One region of the Zhongshania guokunii genome, then DNA from elsewhere that is predicted to be linked to it. Evidence: predicted binding sites of a transcription regulator. Region 1 holds the regulator's gene; the other holds the start of a gene.

Region 1 (9,713 bases):
CACCAATTTATGGCTAATTAGCTACGGCGATCGCGGGGAAAACAACTACTACCTACCCCACCAACCAATGAGCTACAACGAGCCAGAAGAGCCGGCACCACTAATTGACGAGGCCTTTGAGGCTAGTCCAGAATACGCTCAGTTTAAGCTGCAAAATCCTGACTTCATAGCGAACACCCAGCCCGCACAGGAAGCCAGTGATTTTCCAATTGAGCAAATTGTGGTGATGAAGCAGCAGCGGCGGATGCGCAGCGACGAACTGCACTTTATTGATCACCCCAAATTCGGCGCGATTATTAAAATCACTAAGATTTCTGCACCAAAACAATAGGCTAGGTGGCCGGTCACTAAGCCTGACCGGCCTACCGCTATTTAGTAATCAGCAATGCAGTGCGCAAGTATTGATTTAACCTGAAGCATGCCGGTATCAATCACTGCGCGAATATCATCCATGGTGATAATATCATCGCCAAGCCCAGCACCGGGGTTAACCACTAGCGATATAGAGGCGTACTCTATTCCCGCCTCCCGCGCCAAAGCGGCCTCCGGCATGGCCGTCATTCCCACAATATCGTTACCATCTTTAGCTAAGCGCCGAATCTCCGCTGCCGTCTCGAGGCGCGGCCCTTGTGTCACCGCATACACGCCGTAGTCTTCGAAAGCGATATTGGCATCGACCGCTGCATTGGCAAGCCGCGAACGCAAATCCTGACTATAGGGATAACTAAAGTCGACATGCTCGACCTTGCCATTACTGCCATCAAAAAAAGTATGTGCACGACCCCAAGTGTAATCATTAATTTGGTCTGGAATAGCGATCACCCCAGCCACAAAGCGCTCACTAATTCCCCCAACCGCGTTCACGGCAATCATGGCACCTACCCCTGCTTGCTTAAGTGCAGAGATATTCGCTCGGTAGTTTATGGCATGGGGCGGGATTTCGTGGCCGTGACCGTGTCTAGCGAGAAACAAAAATTCTGCAGATTCGTAGCGAATACGCTGCAGCGGTGCGCTCGGCATCCCAAAGGGGGTTTCAATTACTGTCTCCTTCAGCACTTCAGCGCCCGGCCAGTCACACAATCCGGTTCCGCCAATAACCGCAATAGTCTTACTCATGGTTTTGCTCCGAGCGCCCTTGGGCATTTTCAATAGTAATAGGGTCTAATTTAATTGTGCTGGTTGGGAAAGCTACATCGCCACCCAGCTCGTGAATAATGTCGAGCACTTGCAAAAGCACGTTCTGTTTAATCCGATGGTATTCCACCCAATTAGTGGTTTTGGTAAAGGTGTATATAAAGAAATCTAACGAAGAGGCATTATATTTATTGAAATTAACAATCAAAGTCTTCGCTAGATCAATGTCAGCGTGATTTTCAAGCATCGACCTAACGCGATCTATAATCTCAGGCAAGCGTGTTGCATCTTGGTAGCGCACGCCAATGGTTTCATAAATTCGACGATTCAACATCCGTGAGGGGTTTTCAACGGAAATCTGCATAAATGTGGCGTTAGGCACATAAAGCGGGCGCTGATCAAACGTGCGAATTCGGGTCTGGCGCCACCCGATGTTTTCAACTGTACCCTCGATATCTTTATCAGGCGAACGGATCCAGTCGCCAACCGAAAACGGCCGATCTAAATACACCATTAAGCCGCCAAAAAAATTAGCGAGCATATCTTTTGCCGCAAAACCAACGGCTATACCGCCGATACCACCAAAGGCTAATACTCCAGAAATACTGTAGCCGAGGTTTTGCAGCACCATCAGCGCAGACACAATAATGACCGCCGAGCGCACTAATTTACCGAGCGCCATCACCGTAGTCCGGTCTATTGGCTCGTCCTTGGCAGAATAATCATCCGACAATAGCCGCAGCTCAACCTGCCGCACCAGCGACACCAAAAACCAAGCAAGAATGAGCACCACAGCCACCGCGCGCAGCGACTCTAGGGCAGTAAAAATCTCAGCCTGCGTGGAGCGCACAATAATTTCTAATACATGGCTAGCGCCCACTGCCCAAATCATCAACAGCGCAGGTTTGCGGGCCGCTTCTAACAGCGCGTCATCCCACAAATTCCGGGTTGCAGCAAACTTCACCGCCAAGCGAGCCATTAAGCGGCTAAAAAATAAGTTTGCCGTTAAAATAATGATTACGACAACAAAAACATCGCCCAGCCAGGGGTATTGGTCCGGCTGAAAATTATTCCACCACTGCTCAAACATTGCTCGAATCCATCGTTATTTCTATACAATTTCATTGCTAAGCCAGCAAGGCTTATGCAAATGCACCATAAAAAACCATTTCCCAAATAGAAAAACAGATTAAAAATAGTTGCTAGCCCACTGAATATACAGCGAATTGTATAAAAGGCCCACTGCAAAACCTATTAGCTTTTCCGCGCTGTCGCTAAAAATACCTACTAGACAGCAATTTCTTAAGTGTTAGTTTGGATACAGGCTTTAGTAGAGGTTGAAATCATGGCTAGAATTAGACCCCAAGTTGGCAAATGGTATAAAGACACTGAAACTGAGCAACTATTTGAAGTAGTGGCGGTCGATGACGGCAGTGATTCTGTGGAGGTACAACTCATTGACGGTGAACTCTGCCAATACGATATGGAAAGTTGGCGACAATTAAGCTTAGAAACCGTCGAAGAGCCCGAGGATTGGCGCAACGCCTTTGAACTAAGCGACGATGACTACCGCTTTCTCGACGACACTATGGTGCCCGAAAACTGGAACAACCCGCTCTCTGAAATAGAATCGGATATCGTTAACGGCCTACTTGACGAATATTGACACAACGCTACATCGAGACTTAAACGAACAACCTCAAATACCCGCCAATATCATCGATATGGCGGTTTTTTTTGCCCATACAAAAATATCTGCGGCTAATACATTTACACTTGCCATCACCGAAACACTGTATATACTAACAGTACCTGTATAGATAAACAGATACTGAAATTATGGAAAAGCTCACTGCACGGCAAAGCCAGATATTACAGCTAATAAAAGACCACATCGTCGACACTGGCTACCCCCCAACTCGCGCGGATATCGCACGAGTGCTGGGGTTTCGCTCACCCAATGCCGCCGAGGAGCACCTTAAAGCCCTTGCCCGCAAAGGTGCTATCGAGATTATTGCAGGCGCATCCAGAGGCATTCGCCTGCCGGAAAACTTGGGAATCCCCATTATCGGCCGAGTGGCAGCAGGCAACCCAATACTGGCCGAAGCCAATATTGAAGATTACTGCGACATGCCTCCTTCGATCTTTTCACCTAGCGCAGACTATTTTCTGCGGGTAAAAGGCGACAGCATGATTAATGTGGGCATTTTTGAAGACGATCTACTCGCCGTGCATCGCACCAGCGAAGCGCGTAACGGCCAAATTGTGGTAGCACGCCTAGACAACGAAGTTACGGTTAAACGATTTCAGCAGCAAAAGAACAAATACCAGATTTCTCTAATTGCCGAAAACCCAGACTATCAGCCCATTCAAGTTGATTTACGTGAACAAGAATTTGCCATCGAAGGCTTAAGTGTTGGTGTATTACGGCGCGGGAGTTAAAATCATGACTTGTATCGAACAGCTACCACTACACTACGACTCTGAGTCAGCGGTTGCCGCTGGCCAGATCACCGAAATCACCATGCACAGTGAGTCGCATCTGTCGCGGCCACTGCTTGCAGCTATGTTAGTTCAGCTTAGCGCCAACTCCGATCAACGCTGGCTGTGCTGGGTTGCTGACCGCCCCTTAAAGCCCTTGCTGAGCGCATCTAGCCATCAGCACGATCAGAAAATACTACAGGTAGTTTCAAATACCGAGCGGGATTTAACAGAAATTGCGGTGCGCGCCCTTGAACGCGGTAAAAGCCACACCGTGGCGATATTGCTGGACCGGCCGTTGCGGCCTGATGAGCGCCAGTCACTTGAAGTGGCCGCGCTTGCTGGCGCCGCAGAGTGCCTAGTGATACTAATGCAAAATCACTAGCCTCACGCATAGACATCTATACATCAGACTCAACACCAAAGGAGTTGGCGTTGAGCAAACAAACGAAATAAAAATCGCTAGTGGATTATTTTGGTCTGTAATTCGGGGTCTTCCAAATCGGCCTCATCTTCGTCAGCAAAGGCTTCATTATCGGCAGAAATAGCAGCCGCCTCAATTCCGGCCTGAACCATGGCGCGGGCTATTTCCAAGCAAGAGCCATTGATATGCTCCCGCGTTTCTTTGGAAAAACGAATTGTCACCAAAGGGTTTTCATCGCCTTCCGAGCGCTGCAGTACAACGTCACCGTTAGCGAGTTCAACCAATTCTAAATATGACAGCACAAAAGATTCCTTGATATTACTAACGCCAACACGACGCCGTTGGCGCTATTGTATCAAATCTATAAAGCCTGACGCCAACCGCCACCTTAGTATTCCATTAACGTGGCGCGATGACGGGCGATCATTGACTTTAACTCCGTTAAACACGCAGCTAAATCCGGTGCAGCCTCTACCTCAAACTGGCCATCCCAGGCTAAAACCCCATGACGGGCAGGACTGGCAACAGTAGTTTGCACAAAGGCATAGTTCTGCATCACTGCAAGCCAACCCGGTTCAAGCTCGCGATCGGCCAGCTCCTCAATCTCTGGCGGTAACTCAGCGGCCACAAAGGAGCGAGCATTAAACACCCCTTGCGGCAACGCCAAGCCGAACTTAGGTTGCTGATCAATTAGATCGGCAAGATGGCACTGATAAGCTAATTGGAGCTGCCACACTAGCGAATCGGCAGTCGCGCGCCGTATGTGCCCGCCCCATTCTGCTGGATCGGCAGATTCTAGCTGGGCAAGGTATTGCTCAGCAAAATACACATGTAGATTACACTGCCCACGGAAACTTTCTTTTAAGCCGGCCAATTACTTCGCCGCCTTAGTCTTAGCCGCGGGCTTAGTCGCTTTAGCAGCTTTTGCCGCCTTCTCACGAACGACCCATTTGCCGTTTTCATAGAAAGCAGACCAGCCAGAGGGCTTACCATCAACTTCGGTTTGCACGTACTGCTCTTTGGTTTTGCGGCTATAACGAATAACTGCGTCACGGCCCTCTTTGTCCTTCGCCGGTGCAGCAAACAAAAAGGTGTATTTCTCATCAATTTCCGCTTGATGCGGCAGTATTTCTTTTACCAGGGGCGCGCGGGTTTCACGGTTGCGCGGAAAGCCACTTGCCGCTAAAAACAAGCCCGACGCGCCATCGCGTAAAACATAGTGGTCGTCAACCTTCTCGCATTGCAGCTCTGGCATTGGCACCGGATCCATCTTCGGTGGCGCGGCTTCACCACTGCGCAGCAATTTGCGGGTGTTTTTACACTCCTCACCGGTACAACCAAAATACTTGCCAAAACGGCCGGTTTTTAGCTGCATATCTGCGCCGCATTTGTCGCATTCAATTAGCGGCCCTTCATAGCCTTTTACTTTAAAACTACCCTGTTCTATCTCATGGCCACTACAATCTGGGTTATTCCCGCAGATATGCAGCTTCCTTGAGGTATCTATAACGTAGCTTTCCATTGCGGTATTGCAAATACCACAGCGGTGCTTGCTGCGGAGAACCTTAGATTCGGCTTCCTCATCATCGCTGTCAATGCTGACAAAATCCTCAGCGGGCACCAAATTAATCGTTTGTTTACAGCGCTCTTTAGGTGGCAGTGCATAGCCTGAGCAACCGAGAAATACACCGGTACTCGCCGTGCGAATCTGCATTGTGCGTCCGCAATTCGGACAGGGAATATCGGTCCCCGTCGGCACATTATTGCGCATGCCCTTTTCTTCAGCTTCCGCAGCCTCTAGGGTTTTGCGAAATTCGGAATAAAATTCATCGAGTAATTTTTTCCAGTTTTTATCGCCCGCCGCAACCTCATCAAGCAGTTCCTCCATGCGCGCGGTAAAACTGTAATCAAGTAGATTGCTAAAGCTTTCCACTAGACGATCGGTAACGATATCGCCCATTTTTTCGGCGTAGAAACGGCGGTTATCAACCCGCACATAACCGCGATCTTGAATCGTGGAAATAATTGCCGCATAGGTGGATGGCCGACCAATGCCACGTTTTTCCAATTCTTTAACCAAGGCCGCTTCTGAATAACGCGGTGACGGTTTAGTAAAGTGCTGGGTGGGGTCAACTTTTACAAGCTCCAGACGATCACCCACTTTTACGTCGGGCAATTCTTGGTCTTCTTCTTTTTTACTTACGTTCGGCGGCTGCACTTTCATAAAGCCATCAAACAAAACTACGCGACCACGGGTGCGCAATTCAAAGTCGCCTGCGCCAACCACCACAGAGGTGCTGGTGAAACTGGCTGAAGCCATCTGGCAAGCCACAAACTGACGCCAAATCAATACATAAAGGCGCTCGGCATCGCGCTCCATACCAGCAAGTTGGGTTGGTTCAATATTAACGTCAGAGGGGCGAATCGCCTCATGCGCCTCTTGAGCGCCCTCTTTACTCGAATACGAACGAGGCACTTCCGGCAAGTAAGTCTTGGGAAATTGCGCACTAATATAATCGCGACACGCCGCTACCGCGTCGGCACTCAAATTTGTGGAGTCGGTACGCATATAGGTGATGTAACCCGCTTCGTACAAACGCTGAGCTAGCATCATGGTTTTCTTAACCCCAAAGCCCAAGCGGGTGCTGGCCGCCTGCTGCAGTGTTGAGGTGATGTAAGGGGCCCCAGGGTGGCTTTTGGTGGGTTTGTCTTCGCGAGCAGTTACTTTGTAGTCTGCTTTATTTAAGGCAGCCGTTGCCGCCATGGCATCCGTTTCATTGTCTGGCCGGAAATTCGCGCCCGCTTGTTTTTTAACCTCAAGTCGCAGCGCGCCTGCCGATGACTTGTTGTCGGTGTGAATCTGCCAGTACTCTTCAGGAATAAACGCCCGAATCTCTTTTTCACGGTCAACAATCAAGCGCACCGCTACCGACTGGACCCGCCCAGCAGAAAGGCCGCGGGCAATTTTTGCCCACAGCAGCGGCGATACCATATAGCCCACCACGCGGTCGAGAAAGCGCCTAGCCTGCTGAGCATTAACCCTATCGATATCCAGTTCAGTCGGTTTTTCAAAGGCGGCTTTAATCGCCTTTTTAGTAATTTCGTTAAACACCACTCGCCTGTAGCGGCTGGCGTCACCGCCAATGGCTTCACGCAAGTGCCACGCAATTGCCTCTCCCTCGCGGTCTAAATCCGTCGCGAGATAGATGGTGTCGGCATTTTCTGCCAGCTTTTTAAGTTCATTAACAACTTTTTCTTTGCCGGGCAAAATCTCGTAATGGGCGGCCCAGTCTTTTTCGGGGTCGATGCCCATCCGCGCAATAAGCTGCTGCTGAGACTTCTTCTTTTTATGGATTTCTTTTTCTTCTGGCGCCATTTTCCGCGTCAAGGCGGCGGCTTTAGCACGCTCTTTAGGATCTACGGTGCTACTTTTAGCACTGCCACTGGTTGGCAAATCGCGGATATGACCAACGCTGGACTTCACAATGTAGTCGGAGCCCAGGTACTTGTTAATGGTCTTCGCCTTTGCTGGCGACTCCACAATAACCAGAGATTTGCCCATATTATCCTTCTGCAAAATTAGTAAGTACGTGACGCCTTAACGGCGAGAGGCGACATATATAAGTGTTCATTTCCCCAGGGTCAAGGGGAGATTAAATGCTTTTTTGCTAGGGCACCCCTAACTCGAGGCATCGCTATCAGCCTCAACCAGACTAAAGCGCGGCATTGTTTCCCCTTTAAATTCAATGAGTTCAACAAACATTGCCAAGGGCCTTACCCATAGTGCGCCAGCCCCGTAAAGGGGGCGATAAACAACCAGTAATTCTTCTGTCTCACTGTGAGTAGCCACTTCATATACGCGATACTCGCCCCCTTTATAGTGGCGGTAAAGGCCTGCCGGCAAATTTCTACTCTGCACTTTCGCTTCTCGGAGCAACTTCCAAGCCTCCCTTTTCGATTATGGCATTCAAGCACTGGGCGATTTCCGCCACCACTTTTTCATCAGCTTGACGCTCTCGCCAATAAACATGGAGGCCAACTGGCGAGAATTCAAGCATTGTGGCATCACTGGGCAGTAAGCCTCTACACTCACTGATCAGCGCCGCAATTTCAGCACTACAGGGCACCACATCGTCTTCACCTTCGGGGATATCGATTAACCAAAACTTCCAAGCGGGCAAGCTTCTTTTGTTGTGTACGCCGCGGGTGTAACAAACACCATACACATCATCCTCACGCCGAATACGCTCCCGCCGTGTTTTGGGCATCGCAACAACCTTCACTGACAAGCCTAGTGATCGAGCCGCCGCCCGCACAGCAGCCTGCTGCGACTGTCGCCGCGAGGGCAAGATCCACATAATTGGTGCCAGCATAAATGCAATTACGGCTATACCAATGAGCCACGTCATAGAATTCCTTTGTCAAATACTGGACAGTTGGCAGGCTTTATACCTTAATAACCACGTCGATTGCGAATTTTAATGGAGAGTAAAATGCCAAATTACCGGCTCATCCTAACCGCGATAGATCTATCTGAAGAAGCCGATGGCGTGCTAGAGCGCGCTGCCGGTATGGCTGCACAACACGGGGCAGAGCTGCATTTACTGCACGTTGTTGAACCCCTCAGCCTCGCCTATGGCGGCGATATTCCTATGGATTTTTCAGAAGTGCAGCTACAGCTGCAAAAACAGGCCGAAACAGCACTAGCAAAATATGCAGAACGTTTGACGATACCGCCAGCGCAGTGCCACTTACTAAGCGGTCGCCCCGATGCACAGATACACGAGCTGAGCAAAAGCCTCGGCGCCAACTTAATTATTGTCGGCAGCCACGGCCGCAAAGGACTAGCGCTACTCTTAGGCTCAACCGCGAACGGCGTATTGCACGGCGCCGACTGCGACGTACTCGCAGTACGTGTCGGCCAGCACAAAAAGCCCTAAACGGCTGGAACTAGCTGAATTTATTCAGCTAGTTCCAGCCAACGCTCCATGCAAACGTCTAATTCAGCCTGTATGGTGGCAAGCTTATCGAGGACTTCTGCTATCGTCGTAGGATCTTGCTGATAGAAGCCCGGATCCCCAGTCTTCTCTGCAAAACTCTCAAGACTCTTCTCTAAGCCTTCGATTTTACTAGGTAAATTATCTAGCTCCCGCTGATCTTTATAACTCAGCTTGCGGGTTTTCACCACCGCAACTACCGGCGCAGCATTTGCGGCTGGCGCCTCTTGCTTGGCCACCGGCGCTGCTTTTTGCTGGGCTGCACGACGCGCCATATACGAGGATACCTCGCTGTAGCCACCAATATGCTCACTGATCACGCCCTGCCCTTCGAAGAGCAGGCAACTGCTGGCCACACTATCGACAAAGGAGCGATCGTGGCTTACTAGCAGGACTGTGCCGCTAAATTCAACCAGCAAGCTTTCTAACAGTTCTAGGGTTTCCATATCCAAATCATTGGTCGGTTCATCCATGACAAGGACATTGGCGGGCTGGCTAAATAAACAGGCCAACTGCACCCGCGCACGTTCACCACCAGATAGCACGCCAAAATGACTGCGGGCCCGCTCTGGACTAAACAGGAAATCGCCGAGGTAACTCATAATATGGCGATCTTTGCCATTGATCGTCACCGCATCTCGGCCCTGACCAACAATATCGACCACTCGCTGACTCTC
Region 2 (6,785 bases), on a different contig from region 1:
CAGACAAGCAGCGCATTGTGGCGCTGGAGTTACCTGAGGGTACTACCGTTAGGGCCGCAGCCTTGCAGTCTGGTCTGGATAAGCAGTTTGTAGAGTTGGATCTGAGCGCTGTTGATTTAGGCGTGTTTGGCAAAGGTGTGAGTAAGCCTGAAGAGCAGGTATTAAAAAATGGCGACCGCGTAGAAATCTACCGGCCACTCATTGTCGATCCAAAAGAGGTGCGCAAACAGCGGGCCGCCAAAGTAAAAGCCCGCAAGGCCGCTGAATAATTATTCAGCGACAGGTGCTGGTACGGTTGCTGGATCAGTTGCAGTGCCGTCGCTGTTTTGTGCCGGCATGGGCTCTACCGGTTTAACGTCGGTTGGTTTAACGTCGGTAGTGAATTTGACCAGCGTGTCGCCTTCAAAATAAGCCGTTAGCTGGTGGCGCTCTACCGGTTCATCTGGCTTGCTCAAAGTGTAAATATAGTCCCAGCGGTTGGGGCTGAAGGTGTCGCGCACCATGGGCGTACCCATCACGTATTCTACTTGGCTGCGGCTCATGCCAACCTTAAGCTGGTCTACCATTTCCGAGGTGATAATGTTGCCCTGGTCGATGGGCAGGCGGTAAACGCCGGGGAATTCCAGCGAGCTGCATGCCGCCAAAGTTACAAGCAGGCATGCTGTGGCAAATCGTCTATACATGCTAAAGGGTTCCAATCGCTTACAGAGGCGTGGGATAATAGCGCAATCCCCACCGCAACGCTAAGGTCCAAGGCATATGTCGATAGAAAATAAAGAGCTCCGCAAAGCAGGGCTTAAAGTTACTTTGCCTCGCGTCAAGATTTTACAGTTGCTGGAACAGGCTGAGAGTGAGAATCAGCATTTTAGTGCGGAAGACGTGTATCGGGCCCTAATGGAGTCAGGCGAAGATGTTGGTTTGGCCACCGTTTATCGTGTACTCACTCAGTTTGAAGCCGCAGGTTTAGTAATTAGGCATAATTTTGAGGCGGGTCATTCGGTTTTTGAACTGGAAAAAGGTGAGCACCACGACCACATCGTATGCTTGGAAACCAATGAGGTTATTGAGTTTTGCGACGACATAATCGAAGCCCGTCAGCGTCAGTTAGTTGAAGAGCGCGGTTTTGAGTTGGTTGATCACAGCTTGGTTTTGTATGTGAAGCCGAAGAAGGCGTAACGCTTTAACGCTGAACGGGAGACGCAAAATCCGCTTTTTTTGCCTCTCCCGTTTGCCACTGAGCCGAAATTGCTAGTCTGACGCCCCATGTATGATGATTCGTTTAATGTTACGACACGTAATATCGTGAGCCCCGCATGCTAGATGCTACGAATGCGAAAACCTGTTTTTGACTTAGCGTCTCCCGTCAATCATACAGCACCCCGAGGTCAAGCATCTCCCGCTTAATGCCTTACCCCCAGCATCTCGCGTGCATGCGCTAAGGTGTTCTCGGTAATCGAAATCCCGCCTAACATCCGTGCAATTTCATCAATTTTTTGCTCATCTTTTAGCGGCTGCAGCTCGGTGCGCAGGTGCTTTTTGTCGCCCACTTTTTGCACGCGAATATGATGATCGCCTTGGCTGGCAACTTGGGGCTGGTGGGTTACGCACAGTACTTGGCTGCGTTTGCCCAGTTCATTCAGTAGTTTGCCAACGATTTCGGCAGTGGCGCCGCCAATGCCAACGTCCACTTCGTCAAAAACAATAGTGGGTATGGCCGCTACTTGGGCGGTGACCACCTGAATGGCAAGGCTGATCCGCGATAGTTCGCCGCCAGAGGCGATTTTGTTGAGCGGGCCCTTGGCAGAAGTGGGGTTGGTGCTAATCAGAATTTCAACTTCTTCGCGGCCGCAGCTGTGGGGTTCGTCGCTCAGGGCCTGCAGGGCAAAATCGACTTCGCAGTGTTTCATGCTCAGGGCGCGAAGTTGTTCTTCTACTCTTTTTTTCATAGTGGCAGCGGCTTTGCGGCGCTTTTCGCTGAGTGTAGCGGCCTTGTCATTATAGGCTTGCAATGATTTGCGCTGCTCGATGCGCAGCTGCTCTAATTTTTCATCGCTGGCGTTGAGGCCCTCTAGTTGTTCCGCTAAGGAGGCGTGCAAAGCAGGTAGCTCTGCGGGTTGCAGGCGGTGTTTACGGGCAGTTTGGTAAATGGCGTCTAAGCGGCTCTCAACCTCGACTAGGCGGTCGGGGTCGAGTTCGGTGCCGTCTAATACGGTTTGCAGCTCGCGGGCAGCTTCTTCAATTTGAATGCGGGCGCTTTCTATTAGTTGGGCTGCATTGCTTTGTGCTGCGCATTGGTGCTGGCTGCTGTTTAGTGACGATAATGCCTGGTGGAGTATGCCCATGGCGTTAACCTCGCCCTCTCTGCAGAGCTGGAGGCTGTGATGATTGGCGGCGAGAATCTGTTCGGCATTTGCCAGTTGCTTCTGCTGGTTTTCTAGCTCTTCTAGCTCATTGGGCTGTAGGTTTAAGCGATTTAACTCTTCGAGCTGATAGCGGAGCAGCTGTTCCTGCGCGTTTTGTTCGGCGACATTGCTTGCTAGGGTCGCTAGGGTTTTGCTGCTGCGTTGATACTGGCTGCAGTGCTCGCTGACCTGCTGAGCCAGTGCGCTGGTGCCGGCAAAGGCGTCGAGCAATTCGCGCTGATAGGGTTTTTGTAACAGTGATTGATGGGCGTGCTGGCTGTGGATGTCGATCAGTAAATTGCCGAGTTCTCGAATCGCTTGCAGAGTAACGGGCTGGCCATTGATGTAGGCGCGGGAGCGGCCCTCGCTGGTGATAACTCGACGTAACATGCATTCGCTGCCGTCATCGAGTTCGCGCTCTTTTAACCATGTTACTGCGCCGGCGATTTGGCTGATGTCAAAGAGGGCGTGAATGTCGGCGCGGTCTGCGCCGGGACGCACAATATTGTTGTCGGCGCGGTCGCCGAGGGCGAGGCCGAGGGCATCGAGCATAATCGACTTGCCGGCGCCGGTCTCGCCGGTAAGTACAGTCATGCCGGGGTGTAGTTCGATGTCGAGGCTTTCGGTAATAGCGTAGTTGCTGATGTTGAGGTGGCTCAGCATGATGCTCTCTCACGGTGGGTGTGGGAAATTTGTCTGTATATTTATACAGTAAAATGCTGTGGCCGAGCAAGTGTCTGAGTGGGCTTGTTGAAAAATCTTTGTTGCCGCCTTGAAATATGGTGCTACAGCCCCATATCCCAGTCAGCGCGGCCTCGCTGCCGCAAGAAATCAGAGAGTGACGGAGATAGCTGAAGTGGCAGAAGATCAGGATAAATCGGCATTGCAAGATGAAGATGCGCAGGTAGAGGCGATTGTTGGTGAGATTCAAGATGCGCTTGATGGTGCTGAGGCTGAGTCGGCGTCCGCGCCGGCTGCAGAAAAGAGCCTTGAAGTGCAGCTGGAAGAGGCCAAGCAGGCTGCCGCTGACGCCAAAGAGCAGGCGCTGCGCGCCGTAGCCGATGCCCAAAATATTCGCCGTCGCGCCGAGAAAGACGCGGAAAACGCTCGCAAGTTTGCCTTAGAGAAGTTTGCTGGGGACATGCTGGTGGTGGCCGATAATCTGGATCGCGCCTTGGCTTCAGCTGATCGGGCTAATGAGTCCTTGAAGCCGATGATCGAAGGCGTGGAGCTGACGCATAAGTCGATGCTCGACGCTTTGGCTCGCCACAATGTTGAATTGATCAACCCTGTAGGCGAACCGTTTAACCCTGAATTTCATCAGGCGATGGCGATGGTGCCAAACCCAGATGCCGAGCCTAATTCGGTTATGGACGTCATGCAGAAGGGTTTCACCCTGAATGGTCGTCTATTGCGCCCAGCCATGGTGGTGGTCGCTAAAGCGCCGGAATAATTTTTAAAATTGTGTAAAAAATGGTCTATGTCCCCTTGAAATATGTGGATAAGGGCCAATATCTGACAACAAGACATAGTGTTCGCCAAAAGTGGCGACTAGGTAAATCGGAGATTTAACATGGGTAAAATAATCGGTATAGATTTGGGTACCACTAACTCTTGTGTTGCTGTTATGGATGGCGACAAGGTTAAGGTTATCGAGAATGCAGAAGGTACACGCACCACTCCTTCGATTGTTGCTTACACTGAAGACAAAGAAATTCTGGTTGGTCAGAGCGCAAAGCGTCAGGCCGTCACCAATCCGCATAACACCTTGTATGCGGTGAAGCGCTTGATCGGTCGTCGCTTTGAAGACGACGTGGTTCAAAAAGACATTAAGATGGTGCCCTACAATATCTGCAAAGCCGATAACGGCGACGCGTGGGTAGAAGTGAAAGGCGAGAAAATGGCGCCACCGCAAATTTCTGCGGAAATTCTCAAGAAAATGAAGAAAACCGCTGAAGACTACTTGGGTGAGAAAGTCACCGAAGCGGTTATCACTGTACCTGCTTACTTTAACGACTCTCAGCGTCAGGCGACTAAAGACGCTGGTCGTATTGCTGGTCTGGATGTAAAGCGTATTATCAACGAGCCTACTGCAGCGGCATTGGCCTACGGTATGGACAAGTCTAAGGGCGATCGCACCATTGCGGTATACGACTTAGGTGGTGGTACTTTTGATATTTCGATTATCGAAATTGCTGAAGTAGATGGCGAGCACCAGTTTGAAGTGCTGTCGACTAACGGCGACACCTTCTTAGGTGGTGAAGATTTCGATATGCGCCTGATCGATTATTTGGCGGAAGAGTTCAAGAAAGAAAACAGTATTGACCTGAAAGGCGATTCACTGGCTGTGCAGCGTCTGAAAGAAGCCGCAGAGAAAGCCAAAATCGAATTGTCTTCTAGCCAGCAAACTGAAATCAATCTGCCTTACATCACTGCCGATGCGACTGGTCCTAAGCACTTGGTTGTGAAGTTGAGCCGCGCTAAGCTGGAATCACTGGTTGGCGATTTGGTTGCTCGTTCACTAGAGCCAATGAAAGTGGCTCTGAAAGATGCTGGTTTGTCTGCATCTGAAATCGACGAAATCATTTTGGTTGGTGGTCAGACTCGTATGCCTTTGGTGCAAACCAAGGTAACAGAGTTCTTTGGTAAAGAAGCGCGTCGCGATGTAAACCCCGATGAAGCGGTTGCCATGGGTGCTGCCCTGCAGGGCGCGGTACTGTCTGGCGAAGTGAAAGACGTATTGCTGCTTGACGTTACTCCGCTGAGCCTAGGTATTGAAACCATGGGTGGTGTGGCGACGCACCTGATTGAGAAAAACACTACGATTCCTACTAAGAAATCACAGGTGTTCTCAACCGCAGAGGATAATCAGTCTGCCGTAACGATTCACGTCGTGCAGGGTGAGCGTAAGCAAGCCAGCGCCAACAAATCGCTTGGCCGTTTCGACTTGGCCGACATTCCACCTGCGCCACGTGGTCTGCCGCAAATTGAAGTTACCTTCGATATCGATGCCAACGGTATTTTGCATGTGTCTGCTAAAGACAAGGCAACCGGCAAAGAGCAGTCTATTCGCATCACGGCCTCAAGTGGCTTGAGCGATGATGAAATCGAGCAAATGGTACGAGATGCTGAAGCTAACGCTGAAGCTGACAAAAAGTTTGAAGCACTGGTCGTTGCGCGCAACACAGCTGAAGGCATGGCTAATGCGACTCGCAAAACTTTAGAAGAAGCCGGTGATAAGGCTTCTGATGAAGAGAAAGCGGCGATCGAAGCAGCGTTGACCGAAGTTGACGAAGCGCTTAAGAGCGACGACGTTGAGGTGATTGAAGCTGCGACCAAGAAGCTGACTGAGGCTTCTGGTGGTTTGGCTGAGAAAATGTACGCTGAGCAAGCTGCTCAGGCGCAGGCTGAAGGCGGTGCAGAGTCGGCTCAGGCAAGCGGTGCAGATGACGTGGTCGATGCTGAGTTTGAAGAAGTAAAAGACGACGACAAGAAGTAAACTCGACGCGAGGCTGTGCCTCGCTTGGGTGTAACGCTGGACGGGAGACGGAAGACGCAAAGGCTAAGGTCAGCGTGTTTTGCGATCTCCCGTTTGGCATGAAGGGTAGAATCATTTATAGGGGTAGTGGGCGGCGCGTTAAAAAGCGTCCCCCGCCTCCCGTCTAGCGTGAAGCGAAGCTATGTCAAAACGAGATTATTACGAAATTCTGGGCGTGTCGCGAGACACTGACAGCAAGGATATTAAAAAAGCCTACCGTCGTATCGCGATGAAGAACCACCCTGACCGTAACCCCGAAGATCCCAAGGCGGATGACATCTTCAAAGAGGCTACCGAGGCCTATGAGGTGCTGTCTAACGAGGAGAAGCGCGCGGCCTATGATCGTTTTGGTCATGAGGGCGTTAACGCCGGTGGTGGCGGTGGCGGCGGTGGAGCTGGGTTTAGCGATATTTTCGGTGATGTGTTTGGCGATATTTTTGGCGGCGGTGGCGGCGGTCGCCAGCGCGGCCCACAGCGCGGTTCTGATTTGCGCTACACACTCGATATTGATCTTGAGCAGGCGGTGCACGGTTCCACTGCCAAGATTCGTATTCCTACGCTAGTTGCCTGTAAACCTTGCGATGGCAGTGGTGCGAAAAAAGGCAGCAAGCCGGTCACTTGTAGCACCTGTAATGGTGTTGGTCAGGTGCGTATGCAGCAGGGTTTCTTTGCTGTTCAGCAAGCTTGCCCGCACTGTCGGGGTTCCGGCACCATCATTGCCGATCCATGTACCAGCTGTCGCGGTCAGGGGCGCGTTGAAGAGACCAAAACCCTGTCGGTGAAAGTGCCTGCTGGCGTTGATACCGGCGACCGTATTCGCTTGAGTGGCGAAGGTGAGGCCAGTC

The links. The regulator LexA, encoded in region 1, represses DNA repair genes until DNA is damaged. The targets are predictions, from matches to a motif close to ACTGTNTNTANANACAGT.
Region 2: recN (DNA repair protein RecN) is a predicted target of LexA. The motif match lies at 3,098-3,115, and genes of this name have one in related genera.

What each region holds. Positions count from the first base shown of each region.
Region 1 covers NZ_JBFRYA010000001.1:506,306-516,018, reverse strand. Annotated here, with positions in the region: gene AB4876_RS02385 (CsiV family protein) at 1-331, shown strand, start outside; gene AB4876_RS02380 (S-methyl-5'-thioinosine phosphorylase) at 373-1,116, opposite strand; gene AB4876_RS02375 (mechanosensitive ion channel family protein) at 1,109-2,224, opposite strand; gene AB4876_RS02370 (DUF6763 family protein) at 2,480-2,800, shown strand; gene lexA (transcriptional repressor LexA) at 2,974-3,576, shown strand; gene AB4876_RS02360 (SulA-like leucine-rich domain-containing protein) at 3,581-4,000, shown strand; gene AB4876_RS02355 (hypothetical protein) at 4,078-4,341, opposite strand; gene AB4876_RS02350 (DUF6586 family protein) at 4,428-4,913, opposite strand; gene topA (type I DNA topoisomerase) at 4,914-7,601, opposite strand; gene AB4876_RS02340 (DUF1653 domain-containing protein) at 7,719-7,958, opposite strand; gene AB4876_RS02335 (hypothetical protein) at 7,948-8,448, opposite strand; gene AB4876_RS02330 (universal stress protein) at 8,533-8,979, shown strand; gene AB4876_RS02325 (ATP-binding cassette domain-containing protein) at 9,000-9,713, opposite strand, start outside.
Region 2 covers NZ_JBFRYA010000017.1:46,893-53,677, forward strand. Annotated here, with positions in the region: gene AB4876_RS16250 (RnfH family protein) at 1-269, shown strand, start outside; gene AB4876_RS16255 (outer membrane protein assembly factor BamE) at 270-683, opposite strand; gene fur (ferric iron uptake transcriptional regulator) at 760-1,176, shown strand; gene recN (DNA repair protein RecN) at 1,401-3,065, opposite strand; gene grpE (nucleotide exchange factor GrpE) at 3,250-3,855, shown strand; gene dnaK (molecular chaperone DnaK) at 3,976-5,901, shown strand; gene dnaJ (molecular chaperone DnaJ) at 6,083-6,785, shown strand, end outside.